Regions from separate parts of the Streptomyces sp. NPDC028331 genome, predicted to be linked through region 1. Evidence: predicted binding sites of a transcription regulator. Region 1 holds the regulator's gene; each other region holds the start of a gene.
What was found. Region 1 encodes HrcA, which represses chaperone genes, less so after heat shock. Its sites were predicted from a motif close to TTNGCACTCNGNNNNNCNGAGTGCNAA; they were not measured.
Positions count from the first base shown of each region.

Region 2: the regulator HrcA is predicted to act here: its motif matches at 3,880-3,906, upstream of groL (chaperonin GroEL).
Region 3: the regulator HrcA is predicted to act here: its motif matches at 4,177-4,203, upstream of groES (co-chaperone GroES).

Region 1 covers NZ_JBVHTR010000003.1:265,855-271,502, forward strand. The annotation lists gene hemW (radical SAM family heme chaperone HemW) at 1-699, shown strand, start outside; gene ACZ4SW_RS05285 (Uma2 family endonuclease) at 800-1,378, shown strand; gene ACZ4SW_RS05290 (DUF3097 domain-containing protein) at 1,356-2,168, opposite strand; gene ACZ4SW_RS05295 (MBL fold metallo-hydrolase) at 2,223-2,966, opposite strand; gene hrcA (heat-inducible transcriptional repressor HrcA) at 3,162-4,181, shown strand; gene dnaJ (molecular chaperone DnaJ) at 4,182-5,318, shown strand; gene ACZ4SW_RS05310 (nitronate monooxygenase) at 5,499-5,648, shown strand, end outside.
Region 2 covers NZ_JBVHTR010000016.1:132,764-138,411, reverse strand. The annotation lists gene ACZ4SW_RS23725 (carboxylesterase/lipase family protein) at 1-524, opposite strand, end outside; gene ACZ4SW_RS23720 (NADH:flavin oxidoreductase) at 760-1,884, opposite strand; gene groL (chaperonin GroEL) at 2,094-3,719, opposite strand; gene ACZ4SW_RS23710 (cold-shock protein) at 4,096-4,299, opposite strand; gene ACZ4SW_RS23705 (MoaD/ThiS family protein) at 4,749-5,024, opposite strand; gene thrC (threonine synthase) at 5,077-5,648, opposite strand, start outside.
Region 3 covers NZ_JBVHTR010000001.1:283,004-288,651, reverse strand. The annotation lists gene ACZ4SW_RS01460 (MOSC domain-containing protein) at 1-263, shown strand, start outside; gene ACZ4SW_RS01455 (SDR family NAD(P)-dependent oxidoreductase) at 353-1,126, shown strand; gene ACZ4SW_RS01450 (ester cyclase) at 1,202-1,909, shown strand; gene groL (chaperonin GroEL) at 1,983-3,608, opposite strand; gene groES (co-chaperone GroES) at 3,722-4,030, opposite strand; gene ACZ4SW_RS01435 (polysaccharide deacetylase family protein) at 4,366-5,214, opposite strand; gene ACZ4SW_RS01430 (class I SAM-dependent methyltransferase) at 5,368-5,648, shown strand, end outside.

The DNA.
Region 1 (5,648 bases):
CGGTGCGTGGCCGAGGCCCGGGCGGCGGGCTTCGAACACGTGAACCTGGACCTGATCTACGGCACACCGGGGGAGTCGGACGACGACTGGCGGGCCTCCCTGGACGCGGCGCTGGGCGCGGCCCCGGACCACGTCTCGGCGTACGCGCTGATCGTGGAGGAGGGCACGCAGCTCGCCCGGCGCATCCGCCGGGGCGAGATCCCGATGACGGACGACGACGTGCACGCGGACCGCTATCTGATCGCCGACGAGGTGCTGGGGTCGGCGGGCTACGACTGGTACGAGGTCTCGAACTGGGCCACGTCGGCCGCCGGCCGCTGTCTGCACAACGAGCTGTACTGGCGGGGCGCGGACTGGTGGGGCGCGGGCCCGGGGGCGCACAGCCACGTGGGGGGCGTGCGCTGGTGGAACGTGAAGCACCCGGGGGCGTACGCGGCGGCGCTGGCGGCCGGGCGGTCGCCGGGCGCCGGGCGGGAGCTCCTGTCGGAGGAGGACCGCCGGGTGGAGCGCATCCTGCTGGAGCTGCGGCTCCGGGAAGGGGTGCCGTTGGCCCTGCTGCGGCAGGAGGGGCTCGCGGCTTCGCGCCGGGCGCTGGGGGAGGGGCTGCTGGAGGCCGGTCCCTACGAGGAGGGACGGGCCGTTCTCACGCTGCGGGGACGGCTGCTGGCGGACGCGGTGGTGCGGGACCTGGTGGACTGATCACTCCGGCGGGTGAATCCCGGCGGAACGGGGGTTCGGTCCCTAACCTGGTTCGTAGGCTGCCGCCAAAAGGACGCGGCGGATGTGGAGGGCCACGGAGATGACCGCTGTGGACGAGCGTGGGATGACCAAGTACTTCGAGGAGCTCGAGCCTCCCGAGGGAGTCAAGGTCGAGCTTCTCCGGGGGGAAATCGTGATGATGGCCAGCCCCGATCTTGTGCACAACATGATCGTGGAAGACGTGCTGGACCAGATCCCACGTAAGCGGTGGTCCCGCCTGCAGACCCAGGATGTCGACATCCTTGACGAGGCCAGTGAGCCAGTACCGGACCTGGTGGTTGTCGAGCGCGAAGTCAGGCCCGACTCGGGGCGCCTGATCCCGTCCCGGCTGATCACGATGGTTGTGGAGGTCGTCTCCAAGACCAGCGTCCAGCGGGACTACGAAATCAAGCGGTCGATCTACGCCGCCGGAAAGGTGCCTGTCTACCTCATCGTAGATCCGATCATGGCGCAGTGTGTCCTGCTGACGAGGCCTGTCGGGAAGGGAGAGGACGCCGACTACCAGCGCCAGCAGATCACCAAGTTTGGGGCGCCGCTGCCAGTAGAGGATTTGGGACTCGAACTGGACACCACCGAGTTCGGAACGTTCCCCAACGTCAGGCCCCACCGCTACCCGTGACGAAGTCGATCAACTCCTCCACCCGGCCCAGCAACTCCGGCTCCAGGTCCTTGTAAGACCCCACCCGCTTCAGGATCGCCTGCCACACCGCGCCGGTGTTGTCCGTCGGCCAGCCCAACGCCCGGCACACCCCCGTCTTCCAGTCCTGGCCGTGCGGAACCCGCGGCCATGCCTCGATCCCCAGGGACGACGGCTTCACCGCCTCCCAGATGTCGATGTACGGGTGACCCACCACCAGCGCGTGCTCGCTCGTCACCGACTTCGCGATGCGCCACTCCTTCGTGCCGGGGACCAGGTGGTCCACCAGGACGCCGAGGCGGGCGTCCGGGCCCGGGGCGAAGGACTCGACGATCGACGGGAGGTCGTCGACGCCCTCCAGGTACTCCACCACCACGCCCTCGATGCGCAGGTCGTCGCCCCACACCTTCTCGACCAGCTCGGCGTCGTGGCGGCCCTCCACATAGATACGGCCGGCGCGGGCCACCCTCGCGCGCGCCCCGGGGACAGCCACTGAGCCCGAGGCCGTACGGGTCGGGCGCTGCACGGCGGCCTTGGGACGCACCAGGGTCACCGTCCGGCCCTCCAGCAGGAAGCCCCCCGGTTCCAGCGGGAACACCCGGTGCTTCCCGAAGCGGTCCTCCAGCGTCACCGTGCCCGCCTCGCAGCGGATCACCGCACCGCAGAAGCCCGTACGCGGCTCCTCCACCACCAGACCGGGGTCCGCCGGGACCTCCGGGACGGGCTTCGGCTTCTTCCACGGCGGGGTCAGGTCCGGAGAGTACTGGCGCATTCGGATGACGATAGGAGAAGGCGACCGCGAGGTCCCACGACACGCCGGGATTCGCTACGACACGCCGAAACGCGCCGCCAGCTCGTCCCGCTGCGCCCGTACGAACCCCGCGTCCACCACCGCCCCGTGCCCCGGCACGTACACCGCGTTCTCCCCGCCCAGCTCCAGCAGCCGGTCCAGAGCCGCAGGCCAGTGCGAGGGGATCGCGTCCGGGCCCGCCTGCGGCTCGCCGGACTCCTCCACCAGGTCCCCGCAGAACACCACTTCCGGCTCCCCGGGGTCCCCGGGCACGAACACCACAAGATCGTGGGCCGTGTGGCCCGGCCCCACGTTCGCCAGCAGCACCTGCACCCCTCCCAGGTCCAGCGTCCACTCGCCCGAGACCAGGTGGCGCGTGCGGACCAGCGCGTCCGCCGCCTCGGTGGCCCGAGCCGGATCCAGACCGTTGCGCACCGCGTCCGCGACCAGTTCCCCCCGCCCGTAGGCCAGCACCCCGTCGATGCCCACCGCCCCGAACACCTCCGCGCCCGCGAACGCCGCCGCCCCGAAGACATGGTCGAAATGGGGATGGGTCAGCGCGAGATGCGTCACACGCCGTTCCCCGCCGAGCGGCTCGAGCAGCCGCTCCGCCGCGCCGCGCAACCGCACACCCTCGGCCAGGCTCGACCCGGCGTCGACCAGCAGCGCCGCGTCGTCGCCCACGACCAGCCCGGCCGTGCAGTCCCAGACCGGCAGCCTGGTCCGCCCCGCACGCGCCCCGAGCGCCTCCCACCCCGACCCTTCCCACAACACCGTCATACGGCGACGCTATCCGCAGGCGCCCGATGCGGCAGGACAGGCCGGTACAGGTCGGTACACCCCGGTACGGCACCGCGCCCCGCCCTTGCCGGGTGTGTACCCGACAGCCGTACACTGGCCGGGGAATGCTGGCACTCGCAAGCGAAGAGTGCCAGGGGAAGCGCCTAGGGGACACGACCGCTGGAGGTGTGCGCGATGCTCAGTGAACGCAGGCTCGAGGTGCTGCGCGCCATCGTCCAGGACTACGTCGGCACCGAAGAGCCGGTGGGTTCCAAGGCCCTCACCGAGCGGCACAACCTCGGCGTCTCCCCGGCCACCGTCCGCAACGACATGGCCGCGCTGGAGGAGGAGGGGTACATCGCCCAGCCGCACACCAGCGCCGGACGCATTCCCACGGACAAGGGCTACCGCCTCTTCGTCGACAAGCTCGCGGGCGTCAAGCCGATGAGCCTGCCCGAGCGGCGCGCCATCCAGAACTTCCTGGAGGGCGCCGTCGACCTCGACGACGTGGTGGCGCGCACGGTGCGGCTGCTCGCGCAGCTCACGCGGCAGGTCGCCGTGGTGCAGTACCCGTCGCTGACGCGTTCGACCGTGCGTCATGTGGAGCTGCTGTCGATGGCACCCGCGCGTGTGATGCTCGTGCTGATCACGGACACCGGCCGGGTCGAGCAGCGCATGATCGACTGCCCGGCGCCGTTCGGTGAGACGTCGCTCGCGGACCTGCGCGCGCGGCTCAACAGCAGGGTCGCCGGCCGCCGCTTCGCGGACGTCCCGCAACTCGTGCAGGATCTACCCGAGGCGTTCGAGGAGCCGGAGGACCGGAGCACCGTCTCCACGGTGCTCTCCACGCTCCTCGAGACGCTCGTGGAGGAGACCGAGGAGCGGCTGATGATCGGCGGCACCGCGAACCTCACCCGCTTCGCGCACGACTTCCCCCTCACCATCCGCCCCGTCCTGGAGGCGCTGGAGGAGCAGGTGGTGCTCCTCAAACTGCTGGGTGAGGCGAAGGATCCGGCCATGCGGGTGCGTATCGGCCATGAGAACGCGCACGAAGGACTCAACTCCACGTCCATCGTCTCCGTGGGCTACGGTTCGGGCGGCGAGGCAGTAGCGAAACTCGGCGTGGTCGGACCGACCCGCATGGATTACCCCGGAACGATGGGAGCGGTACGAGCGGTGGCACGGTACGTCGGACAGATCCTGGCGGAGTCGTAAGTGGCCACGGACTACTACGCCGTACTCGGCGTGCGCCGCGACGCGTCGCAGGAAGAGATCAAGAAGGCGTTCCGCCGGCTCGCCCGCGAGCTGCACCCGGACGTCAACCCCGATCCCAAGACGCAGGAGCGGTTCAAGGAGATCAACGCCGCGTACGAGGTGCTGTCGGACCCGCAGAAGAAGCAGGTCTACGACCTCGGCGGCGACCCGCTGTCCCAGTCGGGCGGCGCCGGCGCGGGCGGCTTCGGCGCGGGCGGCTTCGGGAACTTCTCCGACATCATGGACGCGTTCTTCGGCACGGCGTCGCAGCGCGGCCCGCGCTCGCGCACCCGCCGGGGCCAGGACGCGATGATCCGGCTCGAGGTGGAGCTGGACGAGGCGGCCTTCGGCACGACGAAGGACATCCAGGTCGACACGGCCGTCGTCTGCAACACCTGCAACGGCGAGGGCGCGGCGCCCGGCACGTCGGCGCAGACGTGCGACATGTGCCGTGGCCGCGGTGAGGTCTCCCAGGTCACGCGGTCCTTCCTGGGCCAGGTCATGACGTCCCGGCCGTGCCCGCAGTGCCAGGGCTTCGGCACGATCGTCCCGAACCCGTGCCCGGAGTGCGCGGGCGACGGGCGGGTGCGCTCGCGCCGGACGCTCACGGTCAAGATCCCGGCCGGTGTCGACAACGGCACGCGCATCCAGCTCGCGGGCGAGGGCGAGGTCGGCCCCGGCGGTGGTCCGGCCGGCGACCTGTACGTCGAGATCCACGAGCTGCCGCACCCGACCTTCCAGCGCCGCGGCGACGACCTGCACTGCACGGTCACCATCCCGATGACGGCGGCGGCCCTCGGCACGAAGGTGCCGCTGGAGACGCTGGACGGCCTGGAGGAGGTCGACATCCGTCCCGGCACGCAGTCCGGTCAGTCGATCCCGCTGCACAACCGCGGTGTCACGCATCTGCGTGGCGGCGGCCGGGGCGACCTGATCGTCCACGTCGAGGTCCAGACGCCGACCAAGCTGGACCCGGAGCAGGAGCGGCTGCTGCGCGAACTGGCCAAGCTGCGCGGCGAGGAACGCCCGCAGGGGCAGTTCCAGCCCGGGCAGCAGGGGTTGTTCTCCAGGCTGAAGGACGCGTTCAACGGGCGCTGAGCCCGTGGCCACCCGGGGGTGGGGCGGAGAGGTGCCCGGTGTCGGTGCCACCGCCCGCTCGACCCCCGGAGGGGCTGGATCCGCCGGCCTTCGCCGCCTCCGTACTGCACTCATTCCCCTGGCGTATGCCACGGGACGGCCGGTTTCGGACTTGTTCAAAGGACGTGACAACATGCCGTCATGTCCTCCCTGACCGATCTCCTCCCGCACCCGATCGTGCAGGCCCCCATGGCCGGCGGCGCCTCCGTGCCGCAGCTCGCCGCCGCCGTGTCCGAGGCCGGAGGCCTGGGGTTCCTCGCCGCCGGGTACAAGACCGCCGACGGGATGTAC
Region 2 (5,648 bases), on a different contig from region 1:
ACCCACTCCAGGGCCGCGACCTGGTCCAGCAGACCGCGGTTGGCGGGGGCGCCCTCGATGCGGGCGAAGCCCTCGACGCCGACGCGGTAGTTGAAGGTGACGACCACGAGGTCGCCGTCGCGGACGAGGTGCCGGGCGTCGTAGCCGGGGCTGCCCCCGTGGCCGAACTTGTAGGCGCCGCCGTAGATCCACACCATCACGGGGCGGCGGGCGGCCGGATCGGGGTCGGGCGTCCAGACGTTGACGGTCAGCCAGTCGTCGCCCAGGGTCCTGTCCGGGAAGCCGATGCCGGCCTCCTGCGGGGGCGGCGGCCCGAACGCGTCCGCCTCCCGCGTGCCCTCCCAGGCCCGTGCCGGGCGCGGCGCCTGGAAGCGGGCCTCCCCCACCGGCGGCTCGGCGAACGGTATGCCGCGGAACACGGCGAGGCCGTCCTCCCGGCGCCCGCGCACCGCGCCGCCCGCGGTGCGCACCACGGGCCCCGGCTCGTCGTCGGTGGCCGGCCTGCGGGACTCGGCTGTCGTCATCTGTGACCCCTCACTGGTTGCCGGGCCGGCCCCCTCGTCCGGGTGCCGGTGGAGCAGGGTGTACGGGCGGCCGGGCGGCCGCCGTCCCGCTCTCGCGGGCAGGACGGCGACCGCCCGACCTGATGATCGGTGGCACTCTACGCCTTGGCCTCGGAGACCTGCGCCTGCGCAGCCGCACACCGCACAGCCCCGCGGCCCTCGAAGGGCGCGGGGCTGTGCGGCCACTGCGTCCGCGTCAGTGCAGGGTCTTCAGCGACGCCGCGTCGTACGCGCTCAGGGCGTCGAAGCGCCCTTCCAGCACCTTCTTCGCCCACTCCGGGTCCTGGAGCAGCGCCCGGCCCACCGCCACCAGGTCGAACTCCTCCGACTCCAGCCGGTCCAGGAGGTTGTCGATGCCCTTGACCTGCGCGCCCTCGCCCTGGAACGCACCGATGAAGTCGCCGTCCAGGCCCACCGAGCCGACCGTGATCGACGGCTTGCCGGTGATCTTCTTCGTCCAGCCCGCGAGGTTGAGGTCCGAGCCCTCGAACTCGGGGAGCCAGTAGCGGCGCGTGGAGGCGTGGAAGGCGTCGACGCCCGCCGCAGCGAGCGGGGTGAGGATCGCCTCCAGCTCCTCGGGGCTCTCGGCGAGCCGGGCGGTGTAGTCCTGCTGCTTCCACTGCGAGTAGCGGAAGAGGACCGGGAAGTCGGGGGACACCCGCTCGCGGACGGCCGCGACGATCTCGGCCGCGAACCTGGTGCGGGACACGGGGTCGCCGCCGTACGCGTCCGTGCGGCGGTTGGTGCCCTCCCACAGGAACTGGTCGACGAGGTAGCCGTGGGCGCCGTGGATCTCCACGCCGTCGAAGCCGATGCGCTCGGCGTCCGCGGCGGCCTGGGCGAACGCGGCGATGACGTCGTCCAGGTCCTGCTGGGTCATCGCCCTGCCGGTGGGCTCGGCACCCGCCGTGACCAGGCCGGAGGGGCCCATCGCGGGGGCGTCCGGGTACGGGGCGTCGCCGTCCTTGCGGACCATGCCGATGTGCCACAGCTGCGGGACGATCGTGCCGCCCGCCGCGTGCACGTCCTCGGCGACCTTCGCCCAGCCCGCGAGCTGCTCCTCGCCGTGGAACCGGGGCACGCGCCCGCTGTTGCCGGCCGACTCGTGACCCACGTACGTGCCCTCGGTGACGATCAGCCCGACGCCGGCGGCGGCGCGGCGCGCGTAGTAGGAGCGCACGTCCTCGCCGGGGATGCCGCCCGGGGAGAACATGCGGGTCATCGGCGCCATCACGATCCGGTTCGGGACGGTGAGGCCGCCCAGCGCGATGGGACGGGACAGGATCTGGGCCGCGCGGGAGGCGGGGGTGGTGACGGTCACGTGAGGGGCTCCTCGGATCGCTGTGTTAACCGACTGGTATGTGCGCGCGCATTGTTGCAGCTTCTGAAGCAACCATCTATGCGCCGCCCCACATTCCCCGTCGGGCGGGACGCCCGCGTGATCCCGGACACGCCCGAGGGCGGCACCCCCTGCCACAGACAGGGAGTGCCGCCCTCGTACGGAAGGACTGGTACCGATCCTCGGAAGGATCAGAAGTCCATGTCACCACCCGGCATGCCGCCACCGGCGGGCGCGGCGGCCTTCTCCGGCTTGTCGGCGATGACGGCCTCGGTGGTGAGGAACAGCGCGGCGATGGAGGCGGCGTTCTGCAGCGCGGAACGGGTCACCTTCGCCGGGTCGATGATGCCCTCGGCGATCATGTCCACGTACTCACCGGTCGCGGCGTTCAGGCCGTGGCCCGGGGTGAGGTTGCGGACCTTCTCCACCACGACGCCGCCCTCGAGGCCGGCGTTGACGGCGATCTGGGTCAGCGGGGCGGTCAGGGCCTTGCGGACGATCTCGGCGCCGACGGCCTCGTCGCCCTCGAGGTCCAGCTTCTCGAAGGAGTTCTGCGCCGCCTGGACCAGGGCCACGCCACCACCGGCGACGATGCCCTCCTCGACGGCCGCCTTCGCGTTGCGGACCGCGTCCTCGATGCGGTGCTTGCGCTCCTTGAGCTCCACCTCGGTGGCGGCACCGGCCTTGATGACGGCCACGCCGCCGGCCAGCTTCGCCAGGCGCTCCTGCAGCTTCTCGCGGTCGTAGTCGGAGTCGCTGTTCTCGATCTCGGCGCGGATCTGGTTGACGCGGCCGGAGACCTGGTCGGCGGAGCCGGCACCGTCGACGATGGTGGTCTCGTCCTTGGTGATGACGACCTTGCGGGCGCGGCCCAGGAGGTCCAGGGTCGCGTTCTCCAGCTTGAGGCCGACCTCCTCGGAGATGACCTCGCCGCCCGTGAGGATGGCGATGTCGCCGAGCATGGCCTTGCGGCGGTCGCCGAAGCCCGGGGCCTTGACGGCGACGGACTTGAAGGTGCCGCGGATCTTGTTGACGACCAGGGTCGACAGGGCCTCGCCCTCGACGTCCTCGGCGATGATCAGCAGCGGCTTGCCCGACTGCATGACCTTCTCCAGCAGCGGGAGCAGGTCCTTGACCGAGGAGATCTTGGAGTTGGCGATCAGGATGTACGGGTCGTCGAGGACGGCCTCCATACGCTCCATGTCGGTGGCGAAGTACGCCGAGATGTAGCCCTTGTCGAAGCGCATACCCTCGGTGAGCTCGAGCTCCAGACCGAAGGTCTGCGACTCCTCGACGGTGATGACGCCTTCCTTGCCGACCTTGTCCATGGCCTCGGCGATCAGCTCGCCGATCTGGGTGTCGGCGGCGGAGATGGAGGCCGTGGAGGCGATCTGCTCCTTGGTCTCGACGTCCTTGGCCTGCTCGAGCAGCGAGGCGGAGACGGCCTCGACGGCCTTCTCGATACCGCGCTTCAGGGCCATCGGGTTGGCACCGGCGGCCACGTTGCGCAGGCCCTCGCGGACCAGCGCCTGGGCGAGCACGGTCGCCGTGGTCGTACCGTCACCGGCGACGTCGTCCGTCTTCTTGGCGACTTCCTTGACCAGCTCGGCGCCGATCTTCTCGTACGGGTCCTCGAGCTCGATCTCCTTGGCGATGGAGACACCGTCGTTGGTGATCGTGGGGGCGCCCCACTTCTTCTCGAGGACGACGTTGCGGCCCTTGGGGCCGAGGGTCACCTTGACGGCGTCCGCGAGCTGGTTCATGCCGCGCTCGAGGCCGCGCCGCGCCTCCTCGTCGAACGCGATGATCTTGGCCATGTGAAGTGGTCCCTCCAGGACTGGGGGTGATTACTTCGGACCGCGCCCGCGCCCGCGACGGACGGCCCCGGCCGGAGGTTCCTTGCCCCACCCGGCCCGCGGCCTCACCGACCCGGTCCATCTGTTGTCACTCTCACCTTCAGAGTGCTAACGCCAATGATTAGCACTCGCCCCTGCCGAGTGCAAGCCGCTCCGGGGTATCGGAGGGTGAACTCGGGAGCATGATCCGCAGGTGGACGCCGCTGCGCGCCCCCTGGAGGAGCCGTGGCCGGACACGGCCGAGGGCCCGCACCCCGGACACGACCGAGGGGCCCGTACCCCGGACGGGATACGAGCCCCTCGACACGTCGAACAGTTCAGTCGTCGGCGCGTTGTATCAGGCGGTCACGCGGACCATGTCCGCCTGCGGGCCCTTCTGACCCTGCGAGATCTCGAACTCGACCCGCTGGCCCTCTTCCAGGGTGCGGTAGCCGTCCATCTGGATCGCGCTGTAGTGGACGAAGACGTCCGCACCACCGTCGACCGCGATGAAGCCGTACCCCTTCTCCGCGTTGAACCACTTGACGGTGCCCTGAGCCATGCCTAACTCCCCTATTACTGGCCCTTGCACAGATCCACACTTCGCGGATCCGGGTCAGACCTCACCCCCCAACGGTTGGGGGCGTGCGCCGGAACGCGTCGACCGCGGCTGAATGTATCTGTCCAACTGCCGTCTGCAACAGGTCAATCGGACGAGAATTCGGGGCACGACCGGTCGGGAATGTACGGAGAATTCACCTGAATGCAGGGCAAGTCGGGCCCGGCAAAAGGAATGAATGGCTCAAAAGCCCTGCACACTTTGGCTACTTCTCATCGGGCGTGCGGCAGGTGATCGCGGTTCCGGAAGGGGAGTCCGGGAGCGCGTTCCCCAACTCTACCCCGTTCAACCATGCAGAATTGCCCCCTCCGTTTCTCTCACGGAGAGGGCAATTCGATGAACAGTGAGTGACGTGCGTTACCGACGGTAAGGTACGTGCCTCCGAAGGACCGTCAGCCGCCCGCCACCGCGGGGATGATGGAGACGCCCGCGCCGTCCGGGGTGGCGGTCTGAAGGCCCTGCTCGAAGCGGACGTCGTCGTCGTTCACGTAGACGTTGACGAAGCGGCGCAGCTTGCCCTGGTCGTCCAGGACCCGGGCGGCGATGCCGGTGTGGTTCTTCTCCAGGTCCTCGATGACCTCGGCGAGGGTCGCGCCCTCGGCGGTGACCTCGGCCTGGCCGCCGGTGTAGGTGCGCAGGATGGTGGGGATGCGGACGGTGACGCTCATCGGGGGATGACCTCCGGTCGGGGTACGGCTGGTGGGTTGTGGCGGGCGGAGGTCAGACGAGACCGGCCTCGCGGAAGGACTCGAGGGTAGGACGGATCGTCGCGGTCAGCCCCGTGTCGGCCACCGCGTCCAGCGTCTTCAGGCCGTCCCCGGTGTTGAGGACGACCGTCGTCTTCGCCGGGTCGAGGACGCCGTTCTCGATCAGCTTGCGCGTGACGCCCACCGTCACGCCGCCCGCCGTCTCGGCGAAGATGCCCTCGGTCCGCGCCAGCAGCTTGATGGCGTCGACGATCTGCTCGTCCGTCACGTCCTCCACGGCGCCGCCCGTACGGCGGGCGATGTCCAGGACGTAGGGGCCGTCGGCGGGGTTGCCGATCGCCAGCGACTTGGCGATGGTGTCCGGCTTCTGCGGCCGGACGACGTCGTGGCCCGCCTTGTACGCCGTCGACACCGGCGAGCAGCCCTCGGCCTGGGCGCCGAAGATCTTGTACGGCTTGTCCTCGACGAGCCCGAGCTTGATCAGCTCCTGCAGCCCCTTGTCGATCTTCGTGAGCTGCGAGCCCGAGGCGATCGGCACCACGATCTGGTCCGGCAGCTCCCAGCCGAGCTGCTCCGCGATCTCGT
Region 3 (5,648 bases), on a different contig from region 1:
AGCGCGGCTGGGTGAAGCGGTTCACGCGCCGGGGCGCGCCGGGCGCCTATCTCAGGGTGATCGAGCCGGGTGAGATACGGGCCGGCGACCCCATCACCGTGGTGCACCGGCCCGAGCACGACATCACGGTCGCCCTGCAGTTCCGCGCGGTGACCACGGAACGGGACCTGCTGCCGCGCCTGTTGGCGGCGGGCGACGCACTGCACCCGGAGAGCGCCGCGGCGGCACGGGAGTACGCACGCAAATACGCGGCCCGGAACTGACCGGTGGCACATGAACGTTGGCCGCGGAGCCGGTGAAATGCCCGGTCCACCGGGCGGACTCGCCGACTCCGGGTCACTATCGTTGGCCCATGACAACGGCTCTGATTACGGGATCGACCGCGGGCATCGGCGCCGCGTTCGCACGGCGGCTGGCCGCCGACGGCCATGACCTCGTGCTGGCGGCACGCGACACGAAACGGCTGCGTGAGCAGGCGACCGAGCTGCACGACCGGCACGGCGTCGAGGTGGAGGTCCTGACGGCCGACCTGGCCGCCGACGAGGGCATCGAGGCGGTGGCGGCGCGCCTGTCCGACCTGAGGAACCCGGTCGACCTGCTCGTGAACAACGCGGGCTTCGGCAACAAGGGCCGTTATCTCGACGTGCCGATGGCCGACGAGCTGCGGATGCTCAAGGTGCACTGCGAGGCCGTGCTGCGGCTGACGAGCGCGGCGGCGGAGGCGATGCGCACCCGCGGTCGGGGCGGGATCGTCAACGTGGCCTCGGTGGCGGCGTTCGTGCCGCGCGGCACCTACGGGGCGTCGAAGGCGTGGGTCGTGCAGTTCACGCAGGGCGCGGCGAAGGACCTGGCCGGGTCGGGCGTACGGCTGATGGCGCTGTGCCCGGGCTTCGTGCGCACCGAGTTCCACCAGCGGGCCGGGATGGGCACGGACAACATCCCGAACTGGATGTGGCTGGACGCGGACAAGCTGGTGGCCGCCGCGCTCGCCGACCTGGCCCGCGGCAGGACGCTGTCGATCCCGGACCCGCGGTACAAGGTGCTGATGGGCGTGGTGAAGGTGACGCCGCGCGCGCTGCTGGGCGGGATCAGCTCGCGGACGGGGCGGAAGTACGGGCCGCAGTAGCACGGGTGACGCCGCCCCTCGGGTGGGAAAATGGGGCGTATCTGCGTCAGGACCCAGGGGGTCGGAGGCGGCGTCATGACATTCGTGCAGCTCATCGACTGCAAGACCAGCCGGTTCGACGAGATGAACCGGATCATGGACAGATGGGTCGAGAAGACCAGGGGCAGGCGGACGGCGACCCACGACGTGATCGGCAGGGACCGGTCCGACGCCTCGCACTTCATCGAGATCGTGGAGTTCCCCTCCTACGAGGAGGCGATGCGGAACTCCAACCTTCCGGAGACCGACCAGGTCTTCCGTGACATGGTCGCCCTGTGCGACGAGATGCCCACCTTCGTCGATCTGGAGGTGGTGCGGGACGAGCAGTTGTACACGGATGCGGTACGACGCCTGTTCGACACGCTGGCGACGGCGGGCGAACTGCCACCGCTCAACGACCTGATCGCGGAGGGCTGCCACAGCCACGACCCCGTCAACCCGCAGGACACCATCGGCCTGGACGCCATCCGGCGCGAGTACCGGATGTGGCGGGACGCCTTCGACTTCACCTTCACGGTCCACGAGCTGATCGAACAGGGCGACCGGGTGTGTGCGCGGTGGACCTGGGACGCCACGCACAAGGGCGAGTTCCTGGGGATCCCCGCCACCGGCAGGAAGGTCACCATGACCGGGATGACCCTCTTCCGCTTCGGTGCGGACGCCAAGATCGCCGAGACCTGGTGGCAGCACGACCAGCTCGGGCTGATGGAGCAGCTCGGCGCCCTGGACGAGCTGGAGCAGTAGGCCCCTCCGGTACAGCGGGAAGGCCCGGCACCCCCTCTCGGGGTGCCGGGCCTTCGGCTACGCAGGACGTGCGTCAGTGCGCGTGACCGTGGCCGTGGCCGGCCGCGGCGGGCTCCTCCTCTTCCTTCTTCTCGACGACGAGGGTCTCGGTCGTCAGAAGCAGGGAGGCGATGGAGGCGGCGTTCTCCAGGGCGGAGCGGGTGACCTTGACCGGGTCGATGACGCCGGCCTTGATCAGGTCGCCGTACTCGCCGGTGGCGGCGTTGTAGCCGTTGCCCTTCTCCAGCTCGGCGACCTTGGAGGCGATGACGTAGCCCTCCAGGCCCGCGTTCTCGGCGATCCAGCGCAGCGGCTCGACGACCGCGCGGCGCACGATGGCGACACCGGTGGCCTCGTCGCCCTCCTTGCCGAGGCCGTCGGCCAGCACCTTGGAGGCGTGGACGAGGGCGGAGCCACCACCGGAGACGATGCCCTCCTCGACCGCGGCGCGGGTCGCGGAGATGGCGTCCTCCAGACGGTGCTTCTTCTCCTTCAGCTCCACCTCGGTGGCGGCGCCGACCTTGATCACGCACACGCCGCCGGCCAGCTTCGCGAGGCGCTCCTGGAGCTTCTCGCGGTCCCAGTCGGAGTCCGTGATCTCGATCTCGGCCTTGATCTGGGCGACGCGGCCCGCGACGTCCTCGGACTTGCCGGCGCCGTCGACGATCGTGGTGTCGTCCTTGGTGACGGTGACGCGGCGGGCGGAGCCCAGCACGTCCAGGCCGACCTGGTCGAGCTTGAGGCCGACCTCCTCGGAGACGACCGTGGCGCCGGTGAGGACCGCCATGTCCTGCAGCATCGCCTTGCGGCGGTCACCGAAGCCGGGGGCCTTGACGGCGACCGCGTTGAAGGTGCCGCGGATCTTGTTGACGACCAGGGTGGACAGGGCCTCGCCCTCGACGTCCTCGGCGATGATCAGCAGCGGCTTGGAGGAGCCGGCCTGGATGACCTTCTCCAGCAGCGGCAGCAGGTCCGCGATGGCGGAGATCTTGCCCTGGTTGATCAGGATGTACGGGTCGTCGAGGACGGCCTCCATACGCTCCTGGTCGGTCACGAAGTACGGGGACAGGTAGCCCTTGTCGAAGGCCATGCCCTCGGTGAAGTCCAGCTCCAGACCGAAGGTGTTGGACTCCTCGACGGTGATGACACCGTCCTTGCCGACCTTGTCCATCGCCTCGGCGATCAGCTCGCCGACCTGCTGGTCCTGGGCGGACAGCGCGGCCACGGCGGCGATGTCGGACTTCTCGTCGATCGGGCGGGCGGTCGCCAGCAGGTCGTCGGAGACGGCCTTGACGGCGGCGTCGATGCCCTTCTTCAGAGCGGCCGGGGAGGCACCCGCGGCGACGTTCCGCAGACCCTCGCGCACCAGCGCCTGGGCGAGCACGGTGGCGGTGGTGGTGCCGTCACCCGCGATGTCGTTGGTCTTGGTCGCCACCTCCTTGACCAGCTGGGCGCCGAGGTTCTCGTACGGGTCCTCGATCTCGACCTCACGGGCGATGGTGACGCCGTCGTTGGTGATGGTCGGGGCGCCGAACTTCTTGTCGATGACGACGTTGCGGCCCTTGGGACCGATGGTCACCTTGACCGTGTCGGCCAGCTTGTTGACGCCGCGCTCGAGGGCGCGACGGGCGTCCTCGTCGAACTTCAGGATCTTCGCCATGGCAGCGGGAGCCCTCTCGGAAATCTGGATGAACGAAACTGCGCCCCGGGCGCCCGGCTTCTCTTATCGGTCGCGGGGGCCAGGGGCGCAGCTCACAGCAGGAATGCGGTGAATTACTTCTCGATGATCGCGAGCACGTCGCGGGCCGAGAGAACGAGGTACTCCTCGTTGTTGTACTTCACCTCGGTGCCGCCGTACTTGCTGTAGAGCACGACGTCGCCGACCTGTACGTCGAGCGGAAGGCGGTTGCCGTCCTCGAAACGGCCCGGGCCCACGGCCAGGACGACGCCCTCCTGGGGCTTCTCCTTGGCGGTGTCCGGGATGACCAGGCCAGAGGCCGTGGTCTGCTCGGCGTCCAGCGGCTGGACCACGATGCGGTCCTCGAGCGGCTTGATGGCAACCTTGGAGCTGGCGGTCGTCACGATCCGACCTCCCCCTTCGGAGATCTCACGGGGTTAACTGTCTGAGGTGGCGACCAGGTCGATCCGTCGTCGCGGGTGCCGGACCTGCCCGTCGCTTTGTTGGCACTCTCTGGTGTCGAGTGCCAGAGCCGAGACTATGACCGCGATTAGCACTCGGTCAAGCGGAGTGCCAATGCCGACCCCGCGCGCCGGGGTGAGTCGGGTCCCCCCGGGTTCGCCGTTCACCCGGAAGTGGGGTGGCCGCCCCCGGGACTCCACCCCGGACTCCCGGACCGGCCTGACGGCCCCGTCCTCGAACCGGGCGGTCAGAGGTGGTCCTCCGGACGGGCCGCCGGTCAGAGGTAGTCCTCCAGACGGGCCACCGTGAAGCCCCTCGACTGCAGGCGGCGCAGGATGCGGCTCGTCTCCGTGGTCAGGGAGGCCAGCGGGCGGCCCGGTTCGTGGGGGCGGAGGATGTCGCCCGGGTGGGGGGCGGCGTACCTTCCGTAGGCGTGCGTCGGGCGCCACAGGATCAGGGCCTTGACGCCGCAGTCCGCCGCGGCCCGGAGGGTCGTGCGGTCGTACCTGCCGTACGGCGGGCGCAGCAGAAGGGGGCGCCGGGCCAGGCGGGTACGCAGACGGTCCCGCCCGGCGCAGATCTGGGCGCGCTGCTCCGCGTAGGGCCGGCCGCGCAGCCCCGTGTGGTCCAGGGTGGGGTTCTGGATGGTCGCCCCGGCCGCCCGCAGCCGTGCCACCCGCGCGTAGCCCGGCCCTTCGGCGCCGTCCAGGAACACGCTGACCGGCAGCCGCAGTTCTCGGACCATCTCGGCGAACCGGGGGTCCCGCTCGGCGCCCTCGTCGTAGGTGAGGAACACGACCTTGTCCAGGGTCGGGACGCGGTCGAGGACCTCCGGCAGCCCTTCGTCGTCCGGGTCCGCGCGCCGCGGCAGGGGGCGGGCCGGCCAGGGCGCGGGCGCGAGCGGGGCGCTGAGCCCCCAGTGGAGGTACGCCCCGTCGTGCGGTCCGTGCGACCTGCTTACCCTCTGCGCCGCCTTCTTGCCCAGCCGTTCGATGGGGTCGACCGACTGGGCGCAGCCGGCCGTCCCGGCCAGGACCGCGGCGGCCAGGATCCCCGCCAGCAGTGCGTGCAGCCGCCGTGCCCTGGGGATCGTCCGGGCCGCGACCGTCGACCCGGGACCGGTCAAGCGCGACGCACGCACATCGGTGCACTTTGCGCACTCTTTGTCATTTTGTCCTACGAGCCGCATGGTGCCGGATCCTTCCAGCGCCCGGCGGCCACGGCGGGCCGACACCGCGGCCGGGCGCACGCCGTCCACCGACTGGCCGACAATGACCGGGTGAACGACCTCTCCTTCGCCTCCCTGCTCACCCCCGAGGGCCGCGCCCTCCTGGACGAGGTGCGCGGCACCGATCCGGCGCGGGAGCTGGCCGTCGCCACCCGGCTGCGCCGCGAGCACCCGGCCGAGCTGGTCTCCGCGGCTCTCGCGCAGGCACGGCTGCGCGAGCGGGCGGCGGCGAAGTTCGGCACGGGCGACGCCCAGCGGATGTTCTTCACCCCCAACGGCGTCGAACAGTCCACCAGGGCCACGGTCGCCGCCCACCGCGCCGGGCGGCTCCG